2 regions of the Bradyrhizobium sp. USDA 10063 genome follow, and region 1 is predicted to be linked to the other one. Evidence: riboswitches for the same ligand, from Rfam matches in the RefSeq annotation. Region 1 holds a riboswitch; the other holds the start of a gene.
What was found. Region 1 has a riboswitch for cobalamin ahead of ACVJGD_RS38510 (DUF1636 family protein). Riboswitches for the same ligand answer to the same signal wherever they lie in the genome.
Positions count from the first base shown of each region.

Region 2: another riboswitch for cobalamin. It lies ahead of metE (5-methyltetrahydropteroyltriglutamate--homocysteine S-methyltransferase); the one in region 1 lies ahead of ACVJGD_RS38510 (DUF1636 family protein).

Region 1 covers NZ_JBSSGP010000002.1:7,765,267-7,772,095, forward strand. The annotation lists gene bluB (5,6-dimethylbenzimidazole synthase) at 115-747, opposite strand; gene ACVJGD_RS38495 (adenosylcobinamide-GDP ribazoletransferase) at 747-1,046, opposite strand; partial or broken gene ACVJGD_RS38500 (nucleotide-binding protein) at 1,050-1,449, opposite strand; partial or broken gene cobO (cob(I)yrinic acid a,c-diamide adenosyltransferase) at 1,489-2,130, opposite strand; cobalamin riboswitch at 2,170-2,387, shown strand; gene ACVJGD_RS38510 (DUF1636 family protein) at 2,477-2,845, shown strand; gene cobW (cobalamin biosynthesis protein CobW) at 2,842-3,876, shown strand; gene cobN (cobaltochelatase subunit CobN) at 3,876-6,829, shown strand, end outside.
Region 2 covers NZ_JBSSGP010000002.1:4,440,770-4,447,598, reverse strand. The annotation lists gene ftsH (ATP-dependent zinc metalloprotease FtsH) at 1-1,354, shown strand, start outside; gene ACVJGD_RS23070 (hypothetical protein) at 1,580-1,777, opposite strand; gene metE (5-methyltetrahydropteroyltriglutamate--homocysteine S-methyltransferase) at 1,828-4,152, opposite strand; cobalamin riboswitch at 4,260-4,459, opposite strand; cobalamin riboswitch at 4,592-4,809, shown strand; gene ACVJGD_RS23060 (ribonucleoside-diphosphate reductase subunit alpha) at 4,925-6,829, shown strand, end outside.

The DNA.
Region 1 (6,829 bases):
CTAGGATGGCTCTTGCCGGGGCTCCATTTCATTCCGGATCAATTTTCACCGGCAGGGGGTCGCAAAGAGGCGGCCCCTTTCGATTCCAATTGCTCGTTGAAATGTTCGACAGCCTTAACGTCGAGTCGTGAATTCGGTCGACCTTCGTCGATATTCCCACGTGGCCCGTTCAGGCTCAGGTCGGTCAAAGTCCGCCTGGGGGTAGCCGACGCAAAGATAGGCGATCAACTTCCAGGACGCCGGCACGTCGAGAATCTCGCAGATGCGGACCGGATTGAGTATCGACACCCAGCCAATCCCGATGCCTTCTGCACGCGCGGCCAACCATGCCGAGCAAATGGCCGCGACGACGGAATAGTCGATGGTCTCCGGCATCGTCGCACGACCCAGCCCGTGCCCGGTTTCGCATGCTTTTTCCGAGAATACCGCCAGATGCCCAGGCGCCTCTTCGAGGCCGGCGAGCTTCAGCGTCGTGTAGCGCGCCGCCCGCTCACCGGAATAGGCGCTTAACGCGCAGGCATTGCAGGTCTTAAAGTCCTCAATGATCGCGCGCCGTCGCGCTTCACTATCAACGATTACGAAGCGCCAGGGCTGACTCAGGCCGACCGAGGGGGATGGGCAGGCGATCTCAATGAGCCGCTCCATGGCGCCGCTCGGCAGCGGATCGGGGCGAAAGCGCCGCACGTCGCGGCGCCACACGAACAGTTCGCGCAATTGTCGGCGAAAAGCTTCATCGAATGAGATCATCAAAGTCGAAGTTCCGCATGGAGGAGGGCGGTCGCCATCAACAAGATCGCGATCTCGCCAATCTGTTCGAACGCGCCCAATATATCACCTGTCTGTCCTCCGACCTGCCTCGTTGCAAGCCACGCCAGTATCAGCCCCGCCAGTGAGAGCAGAATCGCTCCGATCACCGCCTTGCTCGACCCGAAACCGCACACGAGACAAAGAGCCCCGAGACGAAATGCAATTGCCGCGCTTCGCCCCGGCGGCTGTCCGGCTCCGGCCGAAAGTCCATCCGACCGCGCCGGCGGAATCAGCCACATGAATGCGGGCAAGCCGGCGCCCTCGACCAGAACAAGATCGGCGCGACGCTTCAGGCGTCCGAAACTTTCGAGGACCGGGCTCCATCAGCGATGGCTTCATCGCAGCGTATGCACGGGCGCCCAGCGTCGCCAGGCGGCGTTCCTGCACGATGATCTGGGCACCCAATTCCGTCTCCGGCTTAAGCGGGACGGGATTCATGTTGGTATGGGGCTCGACGCCTGCGACTTGCGCCTGCAATGCCTACGCGCGTCCGATCTCGCCGCCGTCGGCGGTCACGGCCGCATTGTTCGATATGTTCTGCGGCTTGAACGGAAGTACGCGATAGCCGCGGCGGATCGCTGCACGCGCAAGGCCAGCGACGATGAGCGAATTGCCCACGTCGGAGCCTGCCCCCTGGATCATCAATGCGCGCGCCACCGAATCGGATTCCCGGTAGCTTCGTCAGAGCTCGACGCCGGGCTGCGCCTTGGATCGGAAGGGATGCTTCACCAGCGTCACCTCCGTGACGAGGTCGGCGGCGTCGATCAATTCTTTCTTCGCGTTACGTCCGGTGAGGACGACGTGCGTCATCGGTGGCTTTGAATTCTTCACGAACTCGACGACCTCGCCGATCTCCAGATAGTCGTAACGAAGCGCAATGTTAATCTCCTCGAGAACGATCATGCGCAATGCTTGATCGGCGATCAGCTGCATGGGCTTTCCCATGCGGCACGGACGGCGGCGATGTCGCGGGCGCGGTCCTGTGTTTCCCAGGTAAAGCCTTCACCCATCGCATGGAACTGGCACAGATCGCCAAAACGTCCGGTCAGCAGGCGGCGCTCGCCGGTGTCCCACGCACGCTTGATGAATTGTACGACGGCGCAGGGGAAGCCATGCGCTACGCACCGCATGATCATGCCGAAGGCCGAAGAAGATTTTTCTTGCCCCTGGTGTGGACGATGATGAGTCCCTTTCGCGGCTCTTAGTCGCCCTCATCCGGTCGCGCGCGACTTTTTTCTTGGCCATTTTGGTCGTATGGCGGTTGTCCAGCGAGGCTTCCGAGATCACGGTCTCCTCCTCAGCGGTATCAGTCTCGGAAGTCATCTGGACGTTCCTTTGGCTTGACAAGTTGCACGCTTGGGCAAATGGTGGAGCGGCGTTGGTTCCTGTCCTACGACAGGCGAAGAGGGAATGCGATAGGGCTCTAGCCACGAAGCCTGAGCCTGAAACGCAGCCGCCCCCGCGACCGTGACCGGAGAGATCTTCAAGAGCCACTGACCTGTTAAGGGGTTGGGAAGGTGGAGATCGAAGGGAAAACCTGCTCCGCAAGCCGGGAGACCTGCCAGCGCAGAGATTTGAGACCGGCGGACGGGGTGCTCCGCGACGGCAGCGAACCCCTATGTCCACGGTTCGTGCGCCTCATCGCCTCCGCCAAACGTCGAGGAGGGCGATGACCGTCACGCTTCACGTCTACATTACCTGCCGTGCCGGCCAATCGGCAATGGAAGGCGAAGCCACGCCAGGCGCGCATCGGCACAGCGCGATCCTTCAGGCTGGCGTGCCGGAAGGCGTCAATGTTGTTCCAGTCGAGTGCCTGTCGGCTTGCAGCCAGGGGTGCTCGGTTGCACTCAGCGCGCCGGGACGCTGGTCCTACGTCTATGGACCCCTGTCGGAGGCAAACGCGCCTGTTGCCGGAGCTGCGGCCTATGCGGCGGCGCCCGACGGCATCGTGCCATGGCGCAGCCGGCCAGAGATCTTCCGCAAGCAATCGCTTGCCCGCATTCCACCCATCGCTGTCCTGTCGGAGGCCGCAGAATGAACACGCTCGCCAAGGTCCCGGTCACCGTCGTCACGGGCTTTCTCGGTTCGGGCAAGCCGACCCTGATCCAGCACCTGATTGCCAACGCGAACGGCAAGAAGCTTGCGGTGCTCGTCAACGAGTTCGGCAGCGAGGGCGTGGACGGGGAGATTCTGAAATCCTGCGCGGACGCCGACTGTCCCGCCGAGAACATCGTCGAGCTCGCCAATGGTTGCATCTGCTGCACGGTCGCCGACGACTTCATTCCCGCCATCGAGCAGCTGCTCTCGCGCAGGGTAAAGCCCGACCATATTCTGATCGAGACGTCGGGCCTCGCCCTTCCGAAGCCGTTGCTCAAGGCCTTCGATTGGCCGGAGATCCGTTCAAGGATCACGGTCGACGGCGTGATTGCACTGGCCGACGCCGAGGCGGTGGCGGCCGGCCGTTTTGCGCCGGATCTCGCCGCGGTGGAGGCACAGCGCGCGGCCGATGAAAACCTCGATCACGAGACGCCGCTGTCGGAAGTGTTCGAGGATCAGATCGCGTGCGCGGATATCGTGCTGCTCACTAAGGCGGACCTTGCTGGCGCGGACGGAGTTGAAGCGGCCAAGGCGGCGATCCTCGCCGAAATGCCGCGTCGCGTGCCGATGCTGCCGGTCGTCGACGGTGCAGTCGATGCGCGCGTAATCCTTGGTCTCGAAGCAGCTGCAGAAGACGATCTCGCCGCGCGACCTTCTCATCATGACGGCGAAGAAGAACACGAGCACAACGACTTCGCCTCGGTTGTCGTCGATCTCCCGGAAGTTGCTGACGTCGTTGCCTTGGTCGCATCGATCCGGCGGCTTGCGCGTGAACAGAACGTCCTGCGCGCGAAGGGATACATCGCGGTCGCGGGCAAGCCAATGCGATTGCTCCTGCAATCAGTCGGGGAGCGGGTGCAACATCAGTTCGATATACCCTGGGGCACGCGGCCGAGGCAGTCGAAGCTGGTTGTGATCGGTGAACACAACAATATCGATGAGCCTGCCATCAGGGCGGGACTTGGTGTCTGATGCACGTCGTCTTTCGCGAGAGCCGCGGTCTTGAGGAGACCGCGACGCCTAAGGATCTCGGCCAGGATCCGGCCGACCTTGTTGTGCTCTCGTACTCCGATAGCGATCTCGCCGCTTTCGCTTCCGGCTGGCGCCGCGGCCGCGGCGGCCTGCCGTCGCTGAGGCTCGCAAATCTCGCAGAGCTGCGTCATCCGCTTTCGGTCGACACCTATATCGAGCGGACGGCGTCGCATGCGCGCGGCATCTTGGTGCGCTTGATCGGTGGCGAATCCTACTGGTCATATGGGCTGGCTGCCCTGCATCAACTGGCGAAGGAGCGCGACATCGCGCTTGCGGTGCTTCCGGCCGACTGTCGTGATGACCCGCGCCTGGATGCGTTCTCGACATTGCCCGTCTCGACGCTCCGACACCTGAGGGCCTTGTGCGAAGAAGGGGGAACGATAGCGGCGCAGGCTGCGATCGCCCAACTCGCGCTGGCGTCGGGCCTCCATGCTGGGCGTGCCATCGGTGAGATCGAAATTCCTGAGATCGGTTTCTACGATCCGCGCCGCGGCGCAATCGTACTGCAGCCAACTTCCGACCAGCGGGCAGGCGCATTCGTCACCTTCTATCGTTCCTATCTCACCGCGGCAGACACCGCCCCGGTCGACGCGCTGATTGCAGCATTGCGGCAGAAAGGTTTTGATGCTTACGGCGTGTTCGTCAGCTCGCTGAAGGCTGCTGGCGTGGCGGATTGGCTGAGGGGAAAATTCAAGCAATGCCCTCCCGCTGTGATCGTCAATGCGACCGCCTTCTCCGCGGTCGGAGAAGACGGGACGACGCCTTTCGATGCCGCATCCTGCCCGGTATTCCAGGTCGCGCTGTCGACGGTCCGGCGCGATGATTGGTTGGAATCGCTTCGTGGACTAACGCCGGCTGATCTGGCAATGCATGTGGTTTTGCCGGAGGTTGACGGCCGGCTGTTTGCAGGCGTGGTCAGCTTCAAATCGCCGGGCGAGCGCGATCCCGATCTGCAATTCGCACGCCTGTCGCATAGGCCCGACGACGAACGCGTCAATGCTGTCGTGGATCGAATCGTGGCCTGGCACAGGATCGCGAACAAGCCGGCGGTCGAGAAGCGACTGGCGATTGTGCTCTCGAACTATCCTGGCCGCCCGCACCAGATCGCGCATGCGGTCGGACTCGATGCGCTCGCATCAGTTGAAACGCTGCTGTCCGATCTCGCCGGCGCGGGATACGACGTCGAGGCGGCGGGGGTGCTCGGCAAAACTCTCCTATGCGAGAAATTGACCTGGAAAGTTTGCGATTACCGCACCGAGGTGGCCAGGCTTCCGCGAGAGTTACACGATGATCTCGCAGCCGCCTGGGGCGCGCCGGAAGACGACCCCGCCTGCCGTGGCGGCGAATTTCATTTCGCTGCGATCCGGCGCGGCAAGACGATCGTCGCGCTCCAGCCGGACCGCGGCGACCTGAATGATCGCGACACCGATTATCACGATCTCTCGCGCACGCCTCGCCACGCCTATGTCGCGTTCTATCTCTGGCTCAGGCAGCAAGAGGTCGACGCGGTCGTCCACATGGGCGCGCATGGAACGCTGGAGTGGCTGCCCGGCAAGTCCGTCGCGCTGTCGGCTACTTGCTGGCCGGAAGCGCTGATCGGCGACGTGCCCGTGATCTATCCCTTCATCGTCAACGATCCCGGCGAAGCGGCGCAGGCCAAGCGCCGCATCGGCGCGGTGACAATCGGCCATTTGCCGCCGCCGTTAGCGCGGGCGGCGTTGCCGGAAGGACTGCGCCGGCTCGAGCAATTGCTCGATGAATATTCGACGGCCGATGGTCTTAATCCCGCGCGCCGCCAGCGCCTGATCGCAGCGATCCGCGATGAGGCGCGCGCCGCGGGCTTGGAAGATGATCTCGGCCTTACCGCCTCGATCGCGCCGGCCGAGGCCATTCCCCGGATCGATCGCTTCGTCTGCGATCTCAAGGAAAGCCAGTTTGGCGATGGCCTGCATGTGTTCGGCCGCGGAGCTTGCGGCGAGGCGGAGAAGGGCGCGCTGTTCGATGCGCTCTCCGGGAGGTATGTTGCGCCGGGACCTGCCGGCTCCCCCTATCGCGGGCGCCGCGATGTGCTGCCGACCGGGCGCAATCTGTTCGCCGTGGATCCCCGCGCGGTGCCGACGCCCTCGGCGCACGCGCAAGGTATCAAGCTCGCCGAGGAATTGCTGCGCCGTCACCTGCAAGATCACGGTAACTGGCCGAAGGGGGTCGTGGTTGATCTGTGGGGATCATCGACCATGCGCACCGCAGGCGAAGATTTTGCGATGGCTCTGCACCTTGCCGGCACCGCGCCGCGCTGGGATCAGGCTTCGGGGCGGGTGACGGGCTACGACATCATCGCAACGGCGGTGCTCGGCAGGCCGCGCATCGACGTTACTCTTCACGTGTCAGGGCTGTTTCGCGACGTCTTCTCATCTCTTGCGCAACTGTTCGAGGCGGCGACCGAAGCGCTTTCTGAACTTCACGAGGAGGACAACGAAAATCCCTACCGTCATCGTGCGGCGCGCGTGTTCGGCCCGCGGCCCGGGCAGTATGGGATCGGCATGGCGTCATTGCCGGATGTTCTCACACAAGAGTCACGCAGCACGGCCGGTGAAGCCTGGCTTTCCGCTTCATCCTGGGCGTTCGCCCCCAACGGTGCTATGCGGCCTGATCGCGCCGGCATCGAGGCAAGGCTCATCGCCGCAGACGCCTTTGTCCATGTGCAGGACCTGCCGGAAACAGACCCCCTGTTGGCCGCAGACTATGCGGTGCACCAGGCGGGTGCTGCGGCCGCGGCGGCGCGGTTGGGCACGGTCGCCCCAACACTCTATCACCTCGACGCCACGCGTCCGGATCGGCCGCATGCGCGCTCGTTAAGCGAGGAGCTATCTCGCGTGGTGCGTGGGCGCGCCGC
Region 2 (6,829 bases), 3.3 Mb from region 1:
CGGCGTGTTGCTGGTCGGCCCTCCCGGTACCGGTAAGACGCTGATCGCGCGCGCGGTCGCGGGCGAAGCCAACGTGCCGTTCTTCACCATTTCCGGTTCTGACTTCGTCGAGATGTTCGTCGGCGTCGGTGCATCGCGCGTGCGCGACATGTTCGAGCAGGCGAAGAAGAATGCGCCTTGCATCATCTTCATCGACGAAATCGATGCGGTCGGCCGTCACCGTGGCGCCGGCCTTGGCGGCGGCAATGACGAGCGCGAGCAGACCCTCAACCAGTTGCTGGTCGAGATGGACGGCTTCGAGGCCAATGAGGGCGTGATCCTGATCGCTGCGACCAACCGGCCCGACGTGCTCGATCCCGCGTTGCTGCGGCCCGGCCGCTTCGACCGTCAGGTCGTGGTGCCGAATCCTGATGTCGTCGGCCGCGAGCAGATCCTCAAGGTTCACGTCCGCAAGGTGCCGCTGGCGCCCGATATCAACCTGAAGACCATTGCGCGCGGCACCCCAGGCTTTTCGGGCGCCGACCTGATGAACCTCGTCAACGAGGCCGCGCTGACCGCCGCCCGCCGCAACAAGCGGATGGTGACGCAGGCCGAGTTCGAAGAGGCCAAGGACAAGGTGATGATGGGTGCCGAGCGCAAGTCGCTTGTCATGACCGAGGAAGAGAAGCTCCTGACCGCCTACCATGAAGGCGGCCACGCGATCGTCGGCCTCAACGTCGTCGCCACCGACCCGATCCACAAGGCGACCATCATCCCGCGCGGTCGTGCGCTCGGCATGGTGATGCAGTTGCCGGAGCGCGACAAGCTGTCGATGTCGCTGGAGCAGATGACCTCGCGTCTCGCCATCATGATGGGCGGCCGCGTCGCGGAAGAACTGGTGTTCGGCCGCGAGAAGGTCACCTCGGGCGCGGCGTCCGACATCGAGCAGGCGACACGTCTGGCGCGCATGATGGTTACGCGTTGGGGCCTGTCGGAAGAGCTTGGCACTGTCTCCTATGGCGAGAACCAGGACGAGGTATTCCTGGGCATGTCGGTGTCGCGCACCCAGAACGCCTCGGAGGCAACGGTCCAGAAGATCGACTCCGAGATCAAGCGCCTGGTCGAGGAAGGCTATCACGAAGCGACCCGCATCCTCACCGAGAAGCGCGCCGATCTCGAAGCGCTGGCCAAGGGACTGCTCGAGTTCGAGACGCTGACCGGCGACGAGATCATCGATCTCTTGAAGGGCAAGAAGCCGAACCGTGAGTCCGTGCTCGAGCCAACCACGCCGCGTGCTTCCGCCGTGCCGCCTGCCGGCAAGTCGCGCCCGCGCCCAGATCCGGACCCCGGCCTGGAGCCGCAGCCTCAGGCGTAAGCGCAATCAGAGAGCAAGACGTGCAGAAGCCCGGCCTAGCGCCGGGCTTCTACTTTACTTTGTGATTGCTCCACAACAGGCATCGGTGGTTATGGGTCCTGGCCTTCGCCAGGACGACACCGTCATTGCGAGGAGCGCAAGCGACGAAGCAATCCATTCTCCGCAAGCAGCGAAATGGATTGTTTCGCTAGCGCTCGCAATGACGTGGCAGCCGACTGCAGATCGTCATGCCGTCGCGGGCGCGCCGAGATGCACGGCCAGTATGTGCTCCGGCGTCTCGACGACCTCGATCTTCTCGCCATCACCGCCGACGAAAGAAAGCACGGTGCGCTCGCCGTCGCGCCACATGCTGCCGACGAGCGCGATATTGATGTGAACGGGCTGCCCCGTCTCGAACCTCGTGCATTGAATCCAGAAGCGCATGGCGTTCTCCTCCTCAAATCGCCACAGGATACGAGACGGGGCCTCACCGTCTAGGCAAGCGATCGCAATTCGCGCGCGGCGGCGACCATGTTGGCAAGTGCCGGGCGCACCTCCTCCCACTTGCGGGTCTTCAAGCCGCAGTCGGGATTGATCCAGAGTTGGGCATCGGAGAGCCGTTGCCTTGCGAGCTTGAGAAGGTCGGTGATCTCGCCGACATCAGGCACGCGCGGCGAATGGATATCGTAAACGCCGGGGCCGATTTCGTTCGGGTAGCGATAGTTCCGGAAGGCGTCGAGCAATTCCATTTTCGAGCGCGAGGTCTCGATCGAGATGACGTCCGCGTCCATCGCTGCGATGGCGTCGATGATGTCGTTGAATTCGGAGTAGCACATATGGGTGTGGATCTGGGTCTCGTCCTGCACGCCGGAGGAGCAGATGCGAAAACTGTCGACCGCCCAGTCTAGATAGCTATTCCATTCCGACCTGCGCAGCGGCAGGCCTTCGCGCAGCGCGGCCTCATCGATCTGGATCATGCCGGCGCCGGCCGCCTCGAGATCAAGCACCTCATCGCGGATCGCGAGCGCGATCTGCCGGCACACTTCGCTGCGCGGCAGGTCGTCGCGAACAAACGACCAGTTCAGGATGGTCACGGGGCCCGTCAGCATCGCCTTCACCGGCTTCGCTGTCAGCGACTGCGCGAATTGCCACCATTCGACGGTCATGGGGTGCGGGCGCGAGACGTCGCCGTAGAGGATCGGCGGCCGGACGCAGCGCGAGCCATAGGACTGCACCCAACCGAGCTCGGTGAAGGCGAAGCCGGAAAGCTGCTCGCCAAAATACTGCACCATGTCGTTGCGCTCGAACTCGCCATGGACCAGGACGTCAAGCCCGATGTCCTCCTGCCAGCGCACTGCGCGCGCCGTCTGATCCTGCAGATAGGTCTTGTACGCGGTATCACTGAGCGCGCCCTTGGCATGTGCGGCGCGTGTGTTCCTGACGTCGGTCGTCTGCGGAAAGGAGCCGATGGTCGTGGTCGGGAAGCGCGGCAGGTTGAACCGCTCGTGCTGCACCTCGGCGCGCTCGGCAAATGGGCTGGCGCGATGGCGCATGCCGTCATCGACGGCGGCGAGACGCTGCGCGACAGCCGCATTGTGAATCCGGGGCGAGATCTTGCGCGCGGCAGCGGCGGCGTCGGATGCGCGTATCGCTTCTGACGCATGCGCCCGGCCGCTTCCAAGCGCCGCTCCCAGCGCGGCAAGCTCTTCGAGCTTCTGCACCGAGAATGAAAGCCAGGTCTTCACTTCGGGATCGAGCTTGCTTTCCAGCGCGAGATCGATCGGCACATGAAGCAGCGAGCAGGACGGCGCGAGCTGGATGCGCTCCTTGCCGAGTTTCGCGACGACAGGTTCGAGCCGCTCGAAGATTCGAGTCAGATCCGCACGCCATATGTTACGGCCGTCGATCACGCCGAGCGACAGCACGCGCTCTTTCGGAATGTCCATGAGATCGCCGAGCTGCTCCGGCGCACGCACGAGATCGAGATGCAGGCCGGCGACCGGAAGATCAAACGCGACCGCACGATTGCCGTCGAGCCCACCAAAATAGGTTGCCAGCATGATCCTGATGCTCGGCACCGCTTTGGCGATTTCGGAATAGGCGCGACGTAGGGCCTGCTGAGCGGCGGCGTCCAGATCAAGCACGAGACAGGGCTCGTCGATCTGCACCCATTCCGCACCGCGGGCGGCGAGTTCGCGCAATATTTCGATGTAGACCGGCAAGAGCCTGTCGAGCAGCGACAGCGTGTCGAAATGCGGATCCTTGGACTTGGCCAGTTTCAGGAACGTGACCGGGCCGACCAGCACGGGACGCGTCTGATAACCCAGCGCCTTCGCCTCCTCATACTCTTCGATCGGCTTGCGCGAGGCGAGCGCAAAATACTGGTTCTTGCGAAGCTCCGGCACCATGTAGTGATAGTTGGTGTCGAACCATTTCGTCATCTCGAGTGCGGCCACGCCGTGTGCGTGATGGGCATGTCCGCAGTCGCCAGCGTCGCCCTCTACGCCGCGCGCCATCGCGAAATAGGTCGCAAGCGGCACAGCACCGCCGGTCCAGCCGTAACTTTTTGGGATCGCGCCGACCATTGCGCAGGTGTCGAGCACCTGATCGTAGAACGAAAAATCGTTCGACGGGATCACGGTGATGCCGAGCTTCTTCTGCCGCGCCCAGTTGGCTGCGCGCAGCCCGACGCCGGTTTCGATCAGCGTCTTTTCGTCTATCGCGCCGGACCAGAAGCGTTCCAGCGCGAATTTCAGTTCACGGCGCGGACCGATCCGCGGCGTGCCGAGGGACGCAACAGCAAGTGAAGTGGGAGACATTGGCTTAACCCCATGAGTTGGGGGCAAAGGCCGTAGTGACACGTCTGGATTCCCTGAGCGATGGGCGCACGGAATCGCAACCGCACCACCGGGACACCCCGCCCGAGGACGTGTACGTTGTCGAGGCAGGTCTCCTGGCTCGCGGGTCGTCACTGCGGTCCGGCCTTCCCGAAGCCTTGCAGGCTTCAGTGGCAGTTGTGGACCGCGGCTCGCCGCTTACAGTTGCGGGGGCAGCTCCGGCTTCACACCGGCTTCCCTCTTAGCTCCGGAAAGATCTCTCCGAAGAACCACGACGCGTTCACTTACCGGCAAGATCGCGCGAACGTCAACTCGGCTGACATCACGTGCGCGTGGAGCCCGTTGTTCACAGCGCCAGCGGGGGGAGCCGAAATTTTTGCGCTTCGCCGATACGCGCCATTGACACCATTGTCCAAATCGCACCAGATGTAGCTGTCACGGTCCATCATGACGCAAGGAATGGTGGCTAAGAGGGAATCCGGTGATCGCGTATCGCTCGCGAGAATCCGGCGCTGCCCCCGCAACTGTAAGCAGTGAGTTGCTTCCGGCTTAGACGTCACTGATGCGGCATCGCATTGGGAAGACGGGGAGTAACGCCGACCTGCGAGCCAGGAGACCTGCCGTGACAGCAAAATAACGTCCACGGGCGGGGTGTCCCGGCGGTCGCTTGCAGGCTCATGCCGGTCCGCCGCCGGCATCATCACGCAGCGTCGCTCCTGGCATCCGGCCCCAGCAACATCACGGGGTTCGCAAGATGTCACTCTCTCTCGATCGCGAAGCAACAGTCGCGCCTCTCATTAACCTGCGGCCCGAATCGATCGCGGCGCCGGAAGCACAACTTCCGATGCAGGTGATCCGTCGCAACGGCATGGTGTCGCAATTCGATGCCGGCAAGATCTCGGTGGCAATGACCAAGGCCTTCCTTGCGGTCGAAGGTCATACGGCGGCTGCGTCGCGGCGCGTTCACGAAGCGGTCGAGGCGTTGACGGCCGAGGTGGTCGGCGCGCTGTCGCGCCGGATGAGCGAAGGCCGCACCTTTCATATCGAAGACATCCAGGACCAGGTCGAACTGGCGCTGATGCGCAGCGGCCATCACAAGGTCGCGCGCGCCTATGTGCTCTATCGCGAGGAACGCGCGCGGCAGCGCGCCGAGCAGCAGGCGGCGAAATCGGCAAAGGCCGCGGCCGGCCCCGTCATCCATGTGACGCTCGCGGACGGCAGCAAGGTGCCGCTCGATCATGCGCGGCTGGCGATGATTGTCGGCGAGGCCTGCGCCGGACTCGACGGTGTCGAGGCCGCGCCGGTGGTCGCTGAAATCCAGCGCAATCTCTATGACGGCATCAGCCAGGATGAACTGGCGCTCGCCAGCGTGATGGCGGCGCGCACGCTGGTCGAGCAGGAGCCGAACTACGCCTATGTCAGCGCGCGCCTGCTGCTCGACAAGCTCCGCACCGAAGTGCTGTCCGTCGTGCAGGGCGCACCAACCACTGCGTCGCAGGCGGACATGGCGATCCGCTATGGCGAATACTTCCCGGCCTATGTCAAGGTGGGCATCCGCGCCGAATTGCTCGATCCCGAGCTCGGCCGCTTCGACCTCAACAAGCTCGCCGCGGCGCTGAAGCCGGAGCGCGATCTGACGTTCCAGTTCTTGGGGCTGCAGACGCTCTATGATCGCTATTTCCTGCATGCCCGCGGCAACCGGATCGAATTGCCGCAAGCCTTCTTCATGCGTGTCGCCATGGGGCTGGCACTCCGCGAGATCGACCGCGAGGCGCGCGCGATCGAGTTCTACAATCTCCTGTCCTCCTTCGACTTCATGGCGTCGACGCCGACGCTGTTCAATTCCGGCACGCTGCGCCCGCAATTGTCGTCGTGCTTCCTCACCACCGTTCCTGACGATCTCGACGGCATCTTCAAGTCGATCAAGGACAATGCACTGCTTGCCAAATATTCCGGCGGCCTCGGCAATGACTGGACGCGGGTGCGGGGGTTAGGCGCGCATATCAAGGGCACCAATGGCGAGAGCCAGGGCGTGGTGCCGTTCCTCAAAGTGGCCAACGACACCGCGATTGCGGTCAACCAGGGCGGAAAACGCAAGGGCGCGGTCTGCGCCTATCTCGAGACCTGGCACATCGACATCGAGGAGTTTTTGGACCTGCGCAAGAACACCGGCGACGATCGCCGCCGCACCCATGACATGAACACCGCGAACTGGGTGCCCGATCTCTTCATGCAGCGCGTCGAGGCCGACGGCGAATGGACGCTGTTCTCGCCGGACGAGACGCCCGATCTGCACGATCTCTACGGCAAGGCCTTTGCCGAGCGTTACGCGTCCTATGAAGAGAAGGCCGCGCGCGGCGAGATCCGCGTATCCAAGAAGATCCGCGCGGTCGATCTCTGGCGCAAGATGCTGACCATGCTGTTCGAGACCGGCCATCCCTGGATCACCTTCAAGGACCCCTGCAATTTGCGCTCACCGCAGCGCCATGCCGGCGTGATCCATTCCTCCAATCTCTGCACCGAGATCACGCTCAACACTTCGGATGAGGAAACCGCTGTCTGCAATCTCGGCTCGATCAACCTGCTCAACCATGTCGGTGAGCGCGGGCTCGACTCTGTCAGGCTGAGTCGGACGATCGCGACCGCGATGCGGATGCTC